Regions from separate parts of the Bacillus sp. N1(2025) genome, predicted to be linked through region 1. Evidence: riboswitches for the same ligand, from Rfam matches in the RefSeq annotation. Region 1 holds a riboswitch; each other region holds the start of a gene.

What was found. A riboswitch is a leader RNA that binds a small molecule or an ion and turns the genes downstream of it on or off. The one in region 1 is predicted to bind thiamine pyrophosphate.
Region 2: another riboswitch for thiamine pyrophosphate. It lies ahead of ACNFN4_RS19110 (hypothetical protein); the one in region 1 lies ahead of tenA (thiaminase II).
Region 3: another riboswitch for thiamine pyrophosphate. It lies ahead of ACNFN4_RS15300 (acetylornithine deacetylase); the one in region 1 lies ahead of tenA (thiaminase II).
Region 4: another riboswitch for thiamine pyrophosphate. It lies ahead of thiC (phosphomethylpyrimidine synthase ThiC); the one in region 1 lies ahead of tenA (thiaminase II).

What each region holds. Positions count from the first base shown of each region.
Region 1 covers NZ_JBLTJB010000004.1:165,566-168,683, reverse strand. The annotation lists gene ACNFN4_RS11230 (monovalent cation:proton antiporter family protein) at 1-954, shown strand, start outside; TPP riboswitch at 1,008-1,116, shown strand; gene tenA (thiaminase II) at 1,204-1,911, shown strand; gene tenI (thiazole tautomerase TenI) at 1,889-2,506, shown strand; gene thiO (glycine oxidase ThiO) at 2,490-3,118, shown strand, end outside.
Region 2 covers NZ_JBLTJB010000011.1:75,705-78,822, forward strand. The annotation lists gene ACNFN4_RS19100 (Cfr family 23S rRNA (adenine(2503)-C(8))-methyltransferase) at 1-587, shown strand, start outside; gene ACNFN4_RS19105 (hypothetical protein) at 697-1,077, shown strand; TPP riboswitch at 1,195-1,298, shown strand; gene ACNFN4_RS19110 (hypothetical protein) at 1,376-1,840, shown strand; gene ACNFN4_RS19115 (thymidylate synthase) at 1,837-2,847, shown strand; gene ACNFN4_RS19120 (class I SAM-dependent methyltransferase) at 2,844-3,118, shown strand, end outside.
Region 3 covers NZ_JBLTJB010000006.1:232,421-235,538, reverse strand. The annotation lists gene ACNFN4_RS15300 (acetylornithine deacetylase) at 1-1,268, opposite strand, end outside; TPP riboswitch at 1,344-1,448, opposite strand; gene ACNFN4_RS15295 (ABC transporter ATP-binding protein) at 1,453-2,250, opposite strand; gene sigG (RNA polymerase sporulation sigma factor SigG) at 2,379-3,118, opposite strand, start outside.
Region 4 covers NZ_JBLTJB010000004.1:431,226-434,343, forward strand. The annotation lists gene thiC (phosphomethylpyrimidine synthase ThiC) at 20-1,792, opposite strand; TPP riboswitch at 1,914-2,024, opposite strand; gene ACNFN4_RS12600 (Type 1 glutamine amidotransferase-like domain-containing protein) at 2,074-2,772, opposite strand; gene ACNFN4_RS12605 (Na+/H+ antiporter NhaC family protein) at 2,857-3,118, opposite strand, start outside.

The sequences.
Region 1 (3,118 bases):
ATTTGGACGCTTTTCCAAGATCCGAAAACAGTAACGATGATTCCGCTGCTTCTGCTTGCGCTGTTTATCAGCAAAATGTTCCCGGTGTTTTACTTAAAGAAATGGTATGACAAAAGAACCGTGTTTGCTTCGGGCTTTTTGCTGACGTCCACGCTGTCGCTTGTTATCGCGGCGGCTACGATCGGAGAAAGGCTCCACATTATCAGCGCCAATATGTCCGGCGCGCTGACTTTAGTTGCGGTTATTGCCAGTATCATCACGCCGATCGGCTTTAAGAAATTATACAAACGGCAAAGTGCGCCGCAGGAAAAAAAGCGCATTACATTTATCGGCGCCAACCAAATGACACTTCCGGTTACGCTGGAATTGCCTGAGGAGGAATATGAAGTACGGGTCGTCCATGTGTATCAGGAAAATGCCGGGGAAACGCTTGCGGAATCCGTTTTTTCGGTTGACACGATTTCTGATTACGAGCCCGGCACGCTTGAGTCGCACGGTATTTTCAAAACGGATATTCTTGTCGTGGCGACTGGAAATGAAGATGTGAACGCCGAAATCGCCTTAATAGCGAAAGAGAAAGGGACTGAGCGTATCATCGCAAGCGTCGGCTCGGTTGAGCATGAAACAAAACTGAAAGAAGAGGGCATCAGTATTTTTTCTATCCTTCTGTCTACAAAGACGCTCTTGCGCGCATTAATTGAGGCGCCGGGCGTGATGAGCCTCCTGACGAATGAGGAGTCTTCGTTATATCAGATCAATCTGGAAAACCCGGCGTATAACGGCATCATTCTGCGGGAATTTCCGCTGATGGGCGATGTGATTTTCGTCCGGATTTTCAGAGGTGTGGACAGCATCGTTCCGCACGGAGACACGCGGCTGAAAACAGGAGACCGCCTCATCGTCACGGGCTCGCGCAACTACGTGTCGGAACTGAGAAAAATTCTTGAAGCTTGACCAAATTGCAATTCGTGATAATATAGAAGGCATAACAAATAAATCATTAATCGTATGACCACTAGGGGTGTCCTTCATAAGGGCTGAGATAAAAGTGAGACTTTTAGACCCTCATAACTTGAACAGGTTCAGACCTGCGTAGGGAAGTGGAGCGGTATTTTTTTGGGGTTCCTTTTATCCATTTAAATTCCAAACCACTTTTCCGATGCGGGAAAGTGGTTTTTTTATTTTAACAGGGGGGAAGACATGATGACATTTTCTGAAGAATGCAGACAGGCGGCTGCCGAATGGTGGGACGGAAGTTTTGTTCATCCGTTTGTAACGGGAATCGGTGACGGAAGCCTGCCGATAGACCGTTTCAGTTATTACGTGCTGCAAGATTCCTACTATTTGACGCATTTTGCAAAAGTTCAGGCGTTCGGCGCCGCATATGCCGAAGACTTGTTTACGACGGGCAGGATGGCGGGCCACGCTCAAGGGACATATGAAGCGGAAATGGCGCTGCACCGCGAGTTTACGGAGCTTTTAGGGATTACGGAAGAAGAGCGTGCGGCATTTAAACCGGCACCGACCGCCTATTCTTATACGTCTCATATGTACAGATCGGTGATGAGCGGCAATTTTGGAGAAATATTAGCTGCGCTTCTGCCCTGTTATTGGCTTTATTATGAAGTCGGCGAACACTTAAAAGAGTGCAAACCGGAGCATCCGATTTATGAAAAATGGATCGGTACATACGGCGGAGACTGGTTCAGACAGCAAGTCGAAGAACAAATCAGCCGTTTCGACGAGATTGCTGAAAACAGCACAGAGGACATCCGCGCGAAAATGAAAGAGAATTTTGTGATTTCAAGCTATTATGAATATCAATTTTGGGGAATGGCCTATCAAAAAGAAGGCTGGTCCGAGAAGGGCGGAAAAGAGGTGGAATCCTTTGGAGCTGCACGCGGTAACTGATAATCGCAAACCCGTTGCCGAGCTGGCCGAGGATATTCTTTCGATTCAGCGCGAAGTAAGCTTTATCCATATCCGTGAGCGGGATAAAACAGCGGGAGAGATCATGCAGCTTTTGTCCCTTTTGAAAAAGGGCGGTGCGGATAAGGACAAATTGATCATCAATGACAGGGCGGATATCGCGCTTTTTGCCAACATACACCGTGTTCAGCTTCCGTCCCGCAGCTTTTCCGTAAAGCAGGTGCGAAGCAGATTTCCACATCTTCATATCGGGCGTTCGGTTCATTCGCTGAAAGAAGCTATCCAAGCTGAAAAGGAAGATGCGGATTATGTGGTGTTCGGCCATGTATTTGAAACCGAATGTAAACAAGGACTTGAAGCAAGAGGCATCAGCCTGCTTTCAGAGATCAAACGCACGCTTTCCATCCCCGTCATCGCAATCGGCGGAATGACACTGCAGACGATCGGACACACAAAGCAGGCGAAACCGGACGGAATTGCCGTCATGTCAGGTATTTTCTCAGCTGAAAATCCTGAGGAAGCGGCAAAACGGTATGCACGCGCGGTAAGGGAGGCCGATTATGAAGAAGCACTATGATACAGCGGTGATCGGCGGCGGAATTATCGGGTGCGCCATTTCTTATGAGCTGGCGAAGACGCAGCAGAACGTTGTCTTGTTTGAAGCCGGAGAAGTCGGCCGAAAAACGACAAGCGCTGCCGCGGGAATGCTGGGCGCTCATGCGGAATGTGAAAATCGGGATGCGTTTTTTGATTTTGCCATGCACAGTCAAAGGCTGTATGAAGCGGCGGGGCAAGAGCTTGAGGAAGCTTGCGGCATTGACATCAGGCGCCATAACGGCGGAATGCTTAAACTGGCGTATACCGAAGAAGATATCGCCCGTCTACGGAAGATGGATGATCTGCCTTCCGTCACCTGGCTTTCAGCGGAAGATGCCCTTGAAAAAGAGCCTTACGCTTCAAAAGACATTCTCGGCGCAAGTTTTATAAAAGACGATGTCCATGTCGAACCGTACTATGTCTGCAAAGCGTATGCAAAAGGAGCGCGGCGCTATGGCGCTGACATATATGAGCATACACAAGTCACCTCCGTAAAACGGGTGAACGGAGAATATTGCATCACAACATCCGGCGGGGATGTCTATGCTGACAAAGTCGCAGTTGCAAGCGGTGTATGGAGCGGCCGGTTTTT
Region 2 (3,118 bases), on a different contig from region 1:
TGGGAGAAGCATTAGCGAATGTACAAGTTTTTGATGCTTTACATGTGCTTACAAATCCGGAGTTGTTTGCTTTAAGCCCTCGTCGGTTATCTATTTCGACCATAGGTATTATTCCGGGCATTAAAAAAATCACTCAGGATTATCCGCAGGTCAACCTGACGTTTTCATTACATTCTCCTTTTAATGAACAGCGAAGCAAGTTAATGCCGATTAATGAACGCTTCCCGTTATTGGAGGTAATGGACACATTAGATGAGCATATACGTGTGACCTCAAGAAAAGTTTATATTGCTTATATTATGCTGCCGGGAGTTAATGATTCTATTGATCATGCGAATGAAGTAGTACGTCTTTTAAGAAGCAGATATAAGAGAGGGAACTTGTTCCATGTAAACATCATTAGATATAACCCGACTGTTAGTTCACCTATGAGATTTGAAGAAGTAAATGAGAAACAAGTTGTAAACTTCTATAAAAAATTAAAGTCAGCAGGAATTAACGTGACCGTCAGAAGTCAATTTGGCATTGATATAGATGCTGCTTGCGGACAATTATATGGAAATTATCAAAAAAATAAGAACCGATAAATCAGGTGCAGAACTCGGTTTGACTTCATATTATTTCATTTGATAACATAAAATGGTTATTGTGATTGAAAAAAAGATACCCGTTTTTATAAAAAAAGGAGTCATAACGTTGCTGAAAAGGTTTTTTCTTGTTTTTCTTACGCTGATAATGTCTATATTTGCTGTATTCGCGGCTGCTGAAGAGTCTCCCGGCGATCGTGTCATTTCTTTTGACGAGCCTATGATTTTATTGATCTCACTCGGAATCATCTTATGTTTGTTCATTCCGCCAATCGTCATGTCCTTTTTTGGCAGCTTGGTTGTGAGAATCATATCCGGAGTCTATCAATGTTTTATCGTCCTCACGTTTGCGGGGCTCATTCCGATTGGATTTCTGATCCCCAATGGCTTTTTGACAATTCTTGCTGCCGTCCTGGGAACTTTGGTCAGTTCAGCCAGTGTTACGGTCACCTTATTCGTTGGCAGGAAAAAAGAGGCCGGAAGGTTTTAAAACTAGTGGGTAAGCTGCAATATTGAAGGGGAATCCCAGTGATATCCGCAGCGCTTTTTGCCGGTCATTGTTTGACTATTTATATGGAGTAGCATAGAATTAAAGTAAATATTTATAAAAAGTCACTGGGGGAGCTTTAATAGCTGAGAAGAGACAATACGTCCTGACCCTTTGAACCTGATTTGGTTAATACCAGCGTAGGGAAGTGAAAAATTAGAGAGATTCTTTATCTTATCTATATTTAAGCCACTTTCCATAGAGGAAAGTGGCTTTATTTATTTTGAAAGGGTGATATGAAGTGGCGACTAAAAAAGTTTTTCTGGCAGGGCCTTTTAAAAGTTTAGTAGATGAGAAAACTGGATTGATGAGTACGTATGAGAGGGGAAAGCTGGAATCATTAATTTCCTTTTTTGAGAATGAAGGATGGCTGGTTCATAATGCTCACAAGCGGGAAGGGTGGGGGAAAGATTTCATGACACCCCTTCAATGCACTAAAATTGATTTTGATGAAATAAGCACTTGCGACCTTTTTGCAGCATTCCCCGGATCACCCGCTTCTCCCGGAACACATATAGAAATTGGATGGGCTTCTGCCTTGAAAAAAAAGATCGTGCTATTTCTAGAAAAGGACAAGGATTATGCTTTCTTAATTCAAGGGTTAAATGCAGTGGCGGATGTTGAGTACATCAGCTATAAAGATACAGATGATTTATTAGAGAACATTAAAAATATCTTTGCAGCATATAAGGCGGAATCTCAATGAGAAAGAGAACTTTTCATGAAGCATATACGGAAACGCTGTATGACATCTATCACAACCCTGAATTTTTCAATTCACCGCGCGGACAAAAAAGCAGAGAACAATTGAACTACCATCTGACTCTGGAAAATCCAATAGAACGTGTCACTTATTTATCCTCAAGAAAAACCAATATCGTGTTTAATTTTGCTGAAGTGTTATGGTATTTATCGGGGAGTAACGACTTAGATTTTATCAGTTATTACAATAAAAAAATGCCTTCATATTCAATGAATAAAAAAACATTAACAGGCACTGCGTACGGGCCTAAAATATTTGAATTCGGAAATGCAAAACTAAATCAATGGAATAGAATAAAAAATCTTTTGACACAAGAAGATATTGATTCAAAAAGGGCATTTATTCAAATATTCGATGCTTCGGAACTCTTCGTTTCAGAAAATATAGATGTTTCCTGCACAATCGGTTTGCAGTTTTTTGTGAGGGAAGGCGAATTATACATGTCTTCTGTCATGCGTGCAAATGATGCTTTTCGCGGGATGATCAGTGATCTTTTCTCATTTACGTTCATGCAGGAATTAATGGCCAGAGAACTGCGTTTAGAAGTCGGAGAATATTTTCATAATGCGGGATCAATCCATATTTATGATTCAGATCATGAATGGGCGAAAACGGTGCTTGAGGAAGCTGAAAATCACCATGATATTCCGGAATTTGAATTTCCGAAAATGCCTGAGGGAAATAACTGGCCGTCCATTGAAACAGTCTTAAAGTATGAAGAATTACTTAGGAAAGATCACATTTCTATGACTAAAAACGATATTGAAATGCTTGATTTACCTGATTACTGGAAACAGATTCTTTTCCTTTTCAGTATATACCAGCATATTGCATATAAACGGGATATGGATCATTCTCTATTTCAAAGTTTACTTCCTATATATCAATTTTTCGTCAGGAATAAGTGGTTTCATTATTTCTCAATTGAGCAAAAGGAGGAAATTCAATGAAAACTTCATGGAAAGAAGACAGTGTTGCTGGTAAATTCGATGCTTATAATGACGTTTTAGAACAAACGTTAGGTTTTGAGTTTGTTTTTCGTACTTTTGATAAAGCGGAGATTAAAAAGGTGCTCGATTTCGGATGCGGTCCGGGAAAGGTAGCTTACAGGCTGGCTGACAGAATAGGCTGCAATGTGATCGCAGTCGATGAATCAAGGAAGATGTTAGATATAGCAAAGGCAAAAAGACAACATCCTCATGTGGACTATCATTTAATTGA
Region 3 (3,118 bases), on a different contig from region 1:
TCTTTTTTGCGGCTGCACCAGCCGAGGATAAATCTCAGCATGATTTTCGTATAGTCCATAAGCTCATCAACGGACACTTCCTCGTTTACGGAGTGGGCGTTTTTTAAATCGCCGGGGCCGTATATGACGCTCGGAATCCCGGCATGATAGAGCCACCCTCCGTCAGTTACGGTTTGGGAAACATCAATGACGGGCTCCTGTTTTTTGACGGCTGAGTGTGATGCAGCCAAGACAGAAACTGCCGGATGATCCGGGTCGATTTTCAGCGCCGGGAACACCTCTCCTCTGTCTTCAATCATCGAAGATCCGCCCCATTTGAACACCGGCCTGTTTTCTTTGAGCCACAGATCACTGTCAGCGACACGATTAATATAGTCTTCGATTTCTGCGGCTGCTTGTTCGTGCGTTTCGTTCGGATAAAAGTGGACGGTGATCCATAACCGGCATTCATCGGCGACAAACGCTGCGTGTCTTCCGCCTTCAATGACGGCGGGGTTGATCGTATTGGTGCCGGGCGCAAAGCCGGGATAGCTTTTCGTTACCGCCCAGTGGCGCTCCAGCTCTCCCAAGGCAGCGATGATTTTCGCCATTTTTTCGATGGCGCTCGCTCCGAATGTGCCTCCGCCTGCATGAATCATATTGCGCCTCATGCCGTCATGAAATGTTTGTTTGCTTTTCAATTCTATCCAGCCGGTGATGACACCGCCCTGCCCTTGAATATGCAGGCTGCTCGTATCTGCGACAACCGCAAAATCCGCGTGATAGCCGCGTTTGCAGCATTCCAGCGTCCCCGCCTCACCGACTTCTTCTCCGATTACAGACTGTACAATGAGGTCGCCCGGAAGCTTAATGCCGGCATCATGGATCAGCTTCAGAGAGAAAAGAACACACGCCAATCCCCCTTTCATATCAGCGGCGCCCCTTCCGATCAGCATGCCGTCTTTTACGAGCGGCTGAAACGGGTCAGAGTGCCAGTCTTCGCCCCCGGCTTCTGCCACATCAATGTGTCCGTTTAAAATCAGGCTTTGATGCCTGCTTGAATCTGTCCCTTCTAAAACACCGACTACATTCGGGTCTTCCGGATACACATCCCACATATCGACCGAGCAGCCCGTTTCTTTTAAAAAGCCGGCCACCCACTTTTGGGCTTCTGCCGTATTTCTTGCTGGCGGGGCCGGAGTGGGAAAGGCTATCAGTCTTTCAGCAATATGTATGAAGTCGTGCCGCCGTTTCTCCGCCTGGTGTAACAGCATATCAATCTGATGCATTGGAAATCTCCCCTTTGGCTGTATCAAAAAACCCGTTCATTCATGAAATGAAACGGGTAAAAAACGGATCTTCCTCCGCTTTTTTCACCGCTTCCCTCCGCCGGCATGATCCGGATCAGGTCCGTTAAGGGTTGAGACAACGTCTCTCTCAGCCGCGTGGCAGCACCCCCAGGGTGAATTTATGTTATTTTACGGATGATGCCTCTTTTGCACGTGTTAAAAACGGGCGGCCATTGTTCCATAAGACATTGACAGGCATATCGAAAAACGCTGTAAGCCGCTCGTCAGAAAGCATGTCCCTGATTTTCCCGGAGGCGAACACCTCGCCCTGTTTTAAAAGAAGCGCCTGATCAAATACCGGCAGAATTTCTTCAGCGTGATGGGTGACATAAAGGATGGACGGCGCATTTTCTTTTTCGGCGATCGACGTAATCGTGTCCAGCAGCTGCTCCCTTGCCATAAAATCAAGACCCGTCACGGGTTCGTCCAAAATCAGCAGTTCCGGATCAGCCATAAGCGCCCGCGCAATCAGCGCTCTTTGTCTTTCCCCTTGTGATAATGTTTCATACCGTCTGTCGGCGTAACCGATGGCGCCCAAATCCTTCAGAAGACCGATCGCTTTTTCCCTTACTTGCTCACTCGGAGTTTCGTACAGCCCGATTGAGGCGTACGCGCCGCTGAGGGCGATTTCAAAAGCGGAGTCCGCGGCATATAATTTGTGCTGAAGACCTGCCGAAACAAGGCCGATTTTCCTTCTGAGCCTGTCACCGAGCTCTGTTTTGCCGAATTGATGGCCGAGCACCTGCATCTCTCCTGAAGTGGGGAAGTAATAAGAGCATAACATATTCAGCAAAGCCGTTTTTCCGGCTCCGTTTAATCCGTACAGCACCCAATTTTCGTTTTTCTCGACGCGCCAGTTAATATCTTTCAAAATCCATTTCCCGTTTCTTTTTAATGACACACTGTCCAGCTGTAAAATCACTGCAATTTCCCCCGTTTACTTTATTTAAATTTTCTAAAAACTTTTACACATTAGAATACATCACTTTTTTGCAAACGTAAACCATCGCATGAAAAAAGCCTTTAAACAAGGTTTAAAGGCTTTTTCCGTTATTGATGGATATTCTTATTCATTTGTTTAATGGCTGCCTTTTCAAGCCTTGAGACCTGAGCTTGGGATATGCCGATTTCTTCAGCGACTTCCATTTGGGTTTTCCCTTGGAAAAAGCGCTTTCGCAAAATCATTTTTTCCCGTTCGTTCAGTCTTCTCATGCCTTCTTTCAGAGCCAGCTCCTCAATCCATTGTGTATCCTTGTTGCGCTCATCGCTGATCTGGTCCATCACGTAAATCGGATCGCCGCCGTCATTATAAATCGGCTCAAACAGTGAAACCGGATCCTGGATGGCGTCAAGGGCAAACACAATTTCTTCATGGGGCACTTCAAGAACTTTGGCGATTTCCTCTGCTGTCGGCTCCCTGCTTGTCTCACTGATTAACCGCTCTCTTACTTGAAGCGCTTTATATGCGATATCGCGAAGCGACCTCGAGACGCGGATCGGATTATTATCCCGCAAATATCTGCGGATTTCTCCGATGATCATCGGTACAGCGTATGTTGAAAACTTAACATTATGGCTTAGGTCAAAATTATCAATGGATTTCATTAGTCCGATGCAGCCGACCTGAAATAAGTCATCAACATACTCTCCTCTGTTGTTAAACCTCTGAATGACGCTTAAGACAAGGCGCAGATTGCCGTTTACAAGCTTTTCCCTCGCTGAATCATCGCCCTCATCCTGTAATTGCCTAAACAGCTTTCTCATCTCTTCATTCTTGAGCACCGGTAATT
Region 4 (3,118 bases), 270 kb from region 1:
TCCATCTTCATCTTTTCTTTTATTGATATAAGCGGCTTCCCTTCTCCGCAAACTCTTTTGCTTTTTCTTTCAGCCCTTCATTGACGGCCTCGTCTTCAGTAAGTCCGTTTTCCTTCGCATAATCACGAATATCCTGAGAAATTCTCATGCTGCAGAACTTCGGACCGCACATCGAACAGAAGTGAGCCGTTTTTGCGCCTTCAGCCGGCAGCGTTTCATCATGATATTCGATTGCTCTTTCAGGATCAAGCGACAAATGAAATTGATCACGCCACCGGAATTCAAACCGCGCCTTAGACAGAGCATCGTCACGGATCTGTGCACCCGGATGCCCTTTAGCAAGGTCTGCGGCATGTGCCGCGATTTTGTACGTAATGACGCCTTCTCTTACATCATCACGATTCGGCAGCCCCAAATGCTCCTTCGGCGTGACATAGCAAAGCATCGCCGTCCCGTACCAGCCGATCATCGCCGCGCCGATTGCTGAAGTAATGTGGTCATAACCCGGAGCGATATCCGTCGTTAATGGCCCGAGCGTGTAAAAAGGCGCCTCTTTACAAATTTCCAGCTGCTTGTCCATGTTTTCCTTAATTTTATGCATCGGCACATGACCCGGTCCTTCGATCATCACTTGCACATCGTGCTTCCACGCGATCTCCGTCAATTCTCCGAGAGTCTCCAATTCCGCAAACTGCGCCTCATCATTGGCATCCGCAATCGAACCGGGGCGAAGCCCGTCACCAAGTGAAAAAGCGATATCATAGGTCTTCATGATTTCACAAATTTCTTCAAAATGCGTGTACAGAAAGCTTTCCTGATGATGAGCCAGGCACCATTGCGCCATAATCGCCCCGCCGCGGGATACGATTCCCGTCGTGCGTTTGGCCGTTAACGGGACGTAACGAAGCAGTACGCCGGCATGGATGGTGAAATAATCCACGCCCTGCTCCGCCTGCTCAATCAATGTGTCACGATAAATGTCCCACGTTAAATCCTCGGCAATGCCATTTACTTTTTCAAGCGCCTGATAAATCGGCACCGCCCCCACAGGCACGGGACAGTTGCGGATAATCCATTCACGCGTCGTATGAATGTCTTTTCCCGTGGATAAGTCCATCATCGTATCGGCGCCCCAGCGAATCGCCCACGTCATTTTTTCGACTTCTTCTTCGATAGAAGATGTAACAGCCGAGTTGCCGATATTTGCATTAATTTTCACATGAAAATTCCGGCCGATAATCATCGGCTCGCTTTCCGGGTGGTTGACATTAGAAGGAATAATCGCCCGTCCGCTCGCCACCTCTTCCCTGACAAATTCGGGAGACACATGCTCGCGAATTGCGATAAACTCCATTTCCGGCGTAATGATGCCTTTTCTCGCATAATGCAATTGTGTTACATTTTTCCCCGGCTTGGCCCGAAGCGGTTTTCGCTGTAGGCCGGGGTATTCGGCGGCACGGCCCTCTTTTTTATAACCGTTGTCTTCAGGCTTCACGGTCCGTCCGTTATATTCTTCTACATCTCCGCGCCCGGTAATCCACTTTGTGCGGAGCGCCCCCAGCCCTTCATGAATATCAATTTGTACATCCGGGTCTGTATACGGCCCGCTCGTATCATAAACACGGACCGGCGCATTCTCCTCTTCCCCGAATGCCCCCGTAGTCGCACTCAGGCTGATTTCCCGCATCGGCACTCGTATATCGGGCGAAGAACCTTCTGCATAAACCTTTTTACTGCCGGAAAAACTCGACATAATGGAAATGTTCGCTTGCTGTACTGATTGATTTTGCATACAAATCTCTCCTTTATCATTTGAATAACAGAACCAAGCTCAGCACCAGCACAAAAAAACCGGGTTCAAAGAAGAACCCGGTTTTGCAGTCAGAAAGAAACTATTATTGTTTTCTTCAACAATAATAAAACCTTTACTTCCCCACGCTGGTACGAACCAGATCAGGTCCAAAGGGTTAAGAAGCCGCCGCTTCTCTCTCAGCCCGCTCAGACGGGCACCCCCAGTAACTATTGATTTCGCTCTCATCGTAACATAAGTTGTGTACAAAAAAAAGCATATTATCAAAATTCAGATAACGGGACAGTCATAAGCTCTGTTTCCCGAACGCCTTCTTCGGTATTAAAAACCCGATAACCCTTTGCGGTTTCCCGGGAAGAGACAGTCCGGATCAGCTGACCGTCTTTATAATGAAGCGCAGCGCCGTCATCAGCGGCATAGCCCTCCCTGAGTTTCTTTTCTGAAATCAGACGGTGATACACCGGCCGGCGCTCCGCTTCTCCGTCATAATGCGGACAAAAGCTGCCCGGCAAAAATCCTAAAGCTCTTAACTCTCTCAAACCTCCAGCTGAATCCGTCAACCCTTCTTCATACCAGCAAATCGCCCCGGCGCTGAGACCCGCCAACATGATGCCGTTTTCCCAAGCCACACGAAGAATACGGTCAAGCCCCCATTCTTTCCATAAGACAAGCATATTGCGCGTATTTCCGCCGCCGACATATATAATATCTTTCTTCATGAGAAAGGATCTGAGATCAGAACCCGGCGGTTTAAACAACGACAAGTGATCCGGCTCACACCGCAGCTTTTGAAAGGCCTGATAAAACCTGCCGATATAATTCTCCGAATCTCCGCTTGCCGTCGGCAAAAAACAAACTTTCGGCTTTGACCGCGCCGACTGCTCTAAAATATACTGATCCAGCACAAGATGATCCGGCTCCATGGAAAAGCCTCCGCCGCCCATTGCAATAATCTGCTTCACGTCATCACCTCTTTTTTTCTCTAGTATAACAGCTCATAAAAAGGCGTTATCCCATTTTCGGATAACGCCTTCAAAAAGTATTTGTTATCTGAAAAATGAAAACGCACCGTATAACACAACGGAGATCCCTGCGGCGATAAGCGCCGGAACAAGCTTCGAACGGGCATACTTCACAACATCGATCCCCAACACCGTACAGGTTGTCACCGTATTATCACTGAGAGGAGAAGCAAACGCTCCAAATGTTCCGCTCGCAAACACAGCCCCGATCGCTAATAATAAGCTGGTATGTGACTGAACCGCCAGCGTTACGCCGAGCGGCATTAATAGCCCCCAAGTCCCCCAG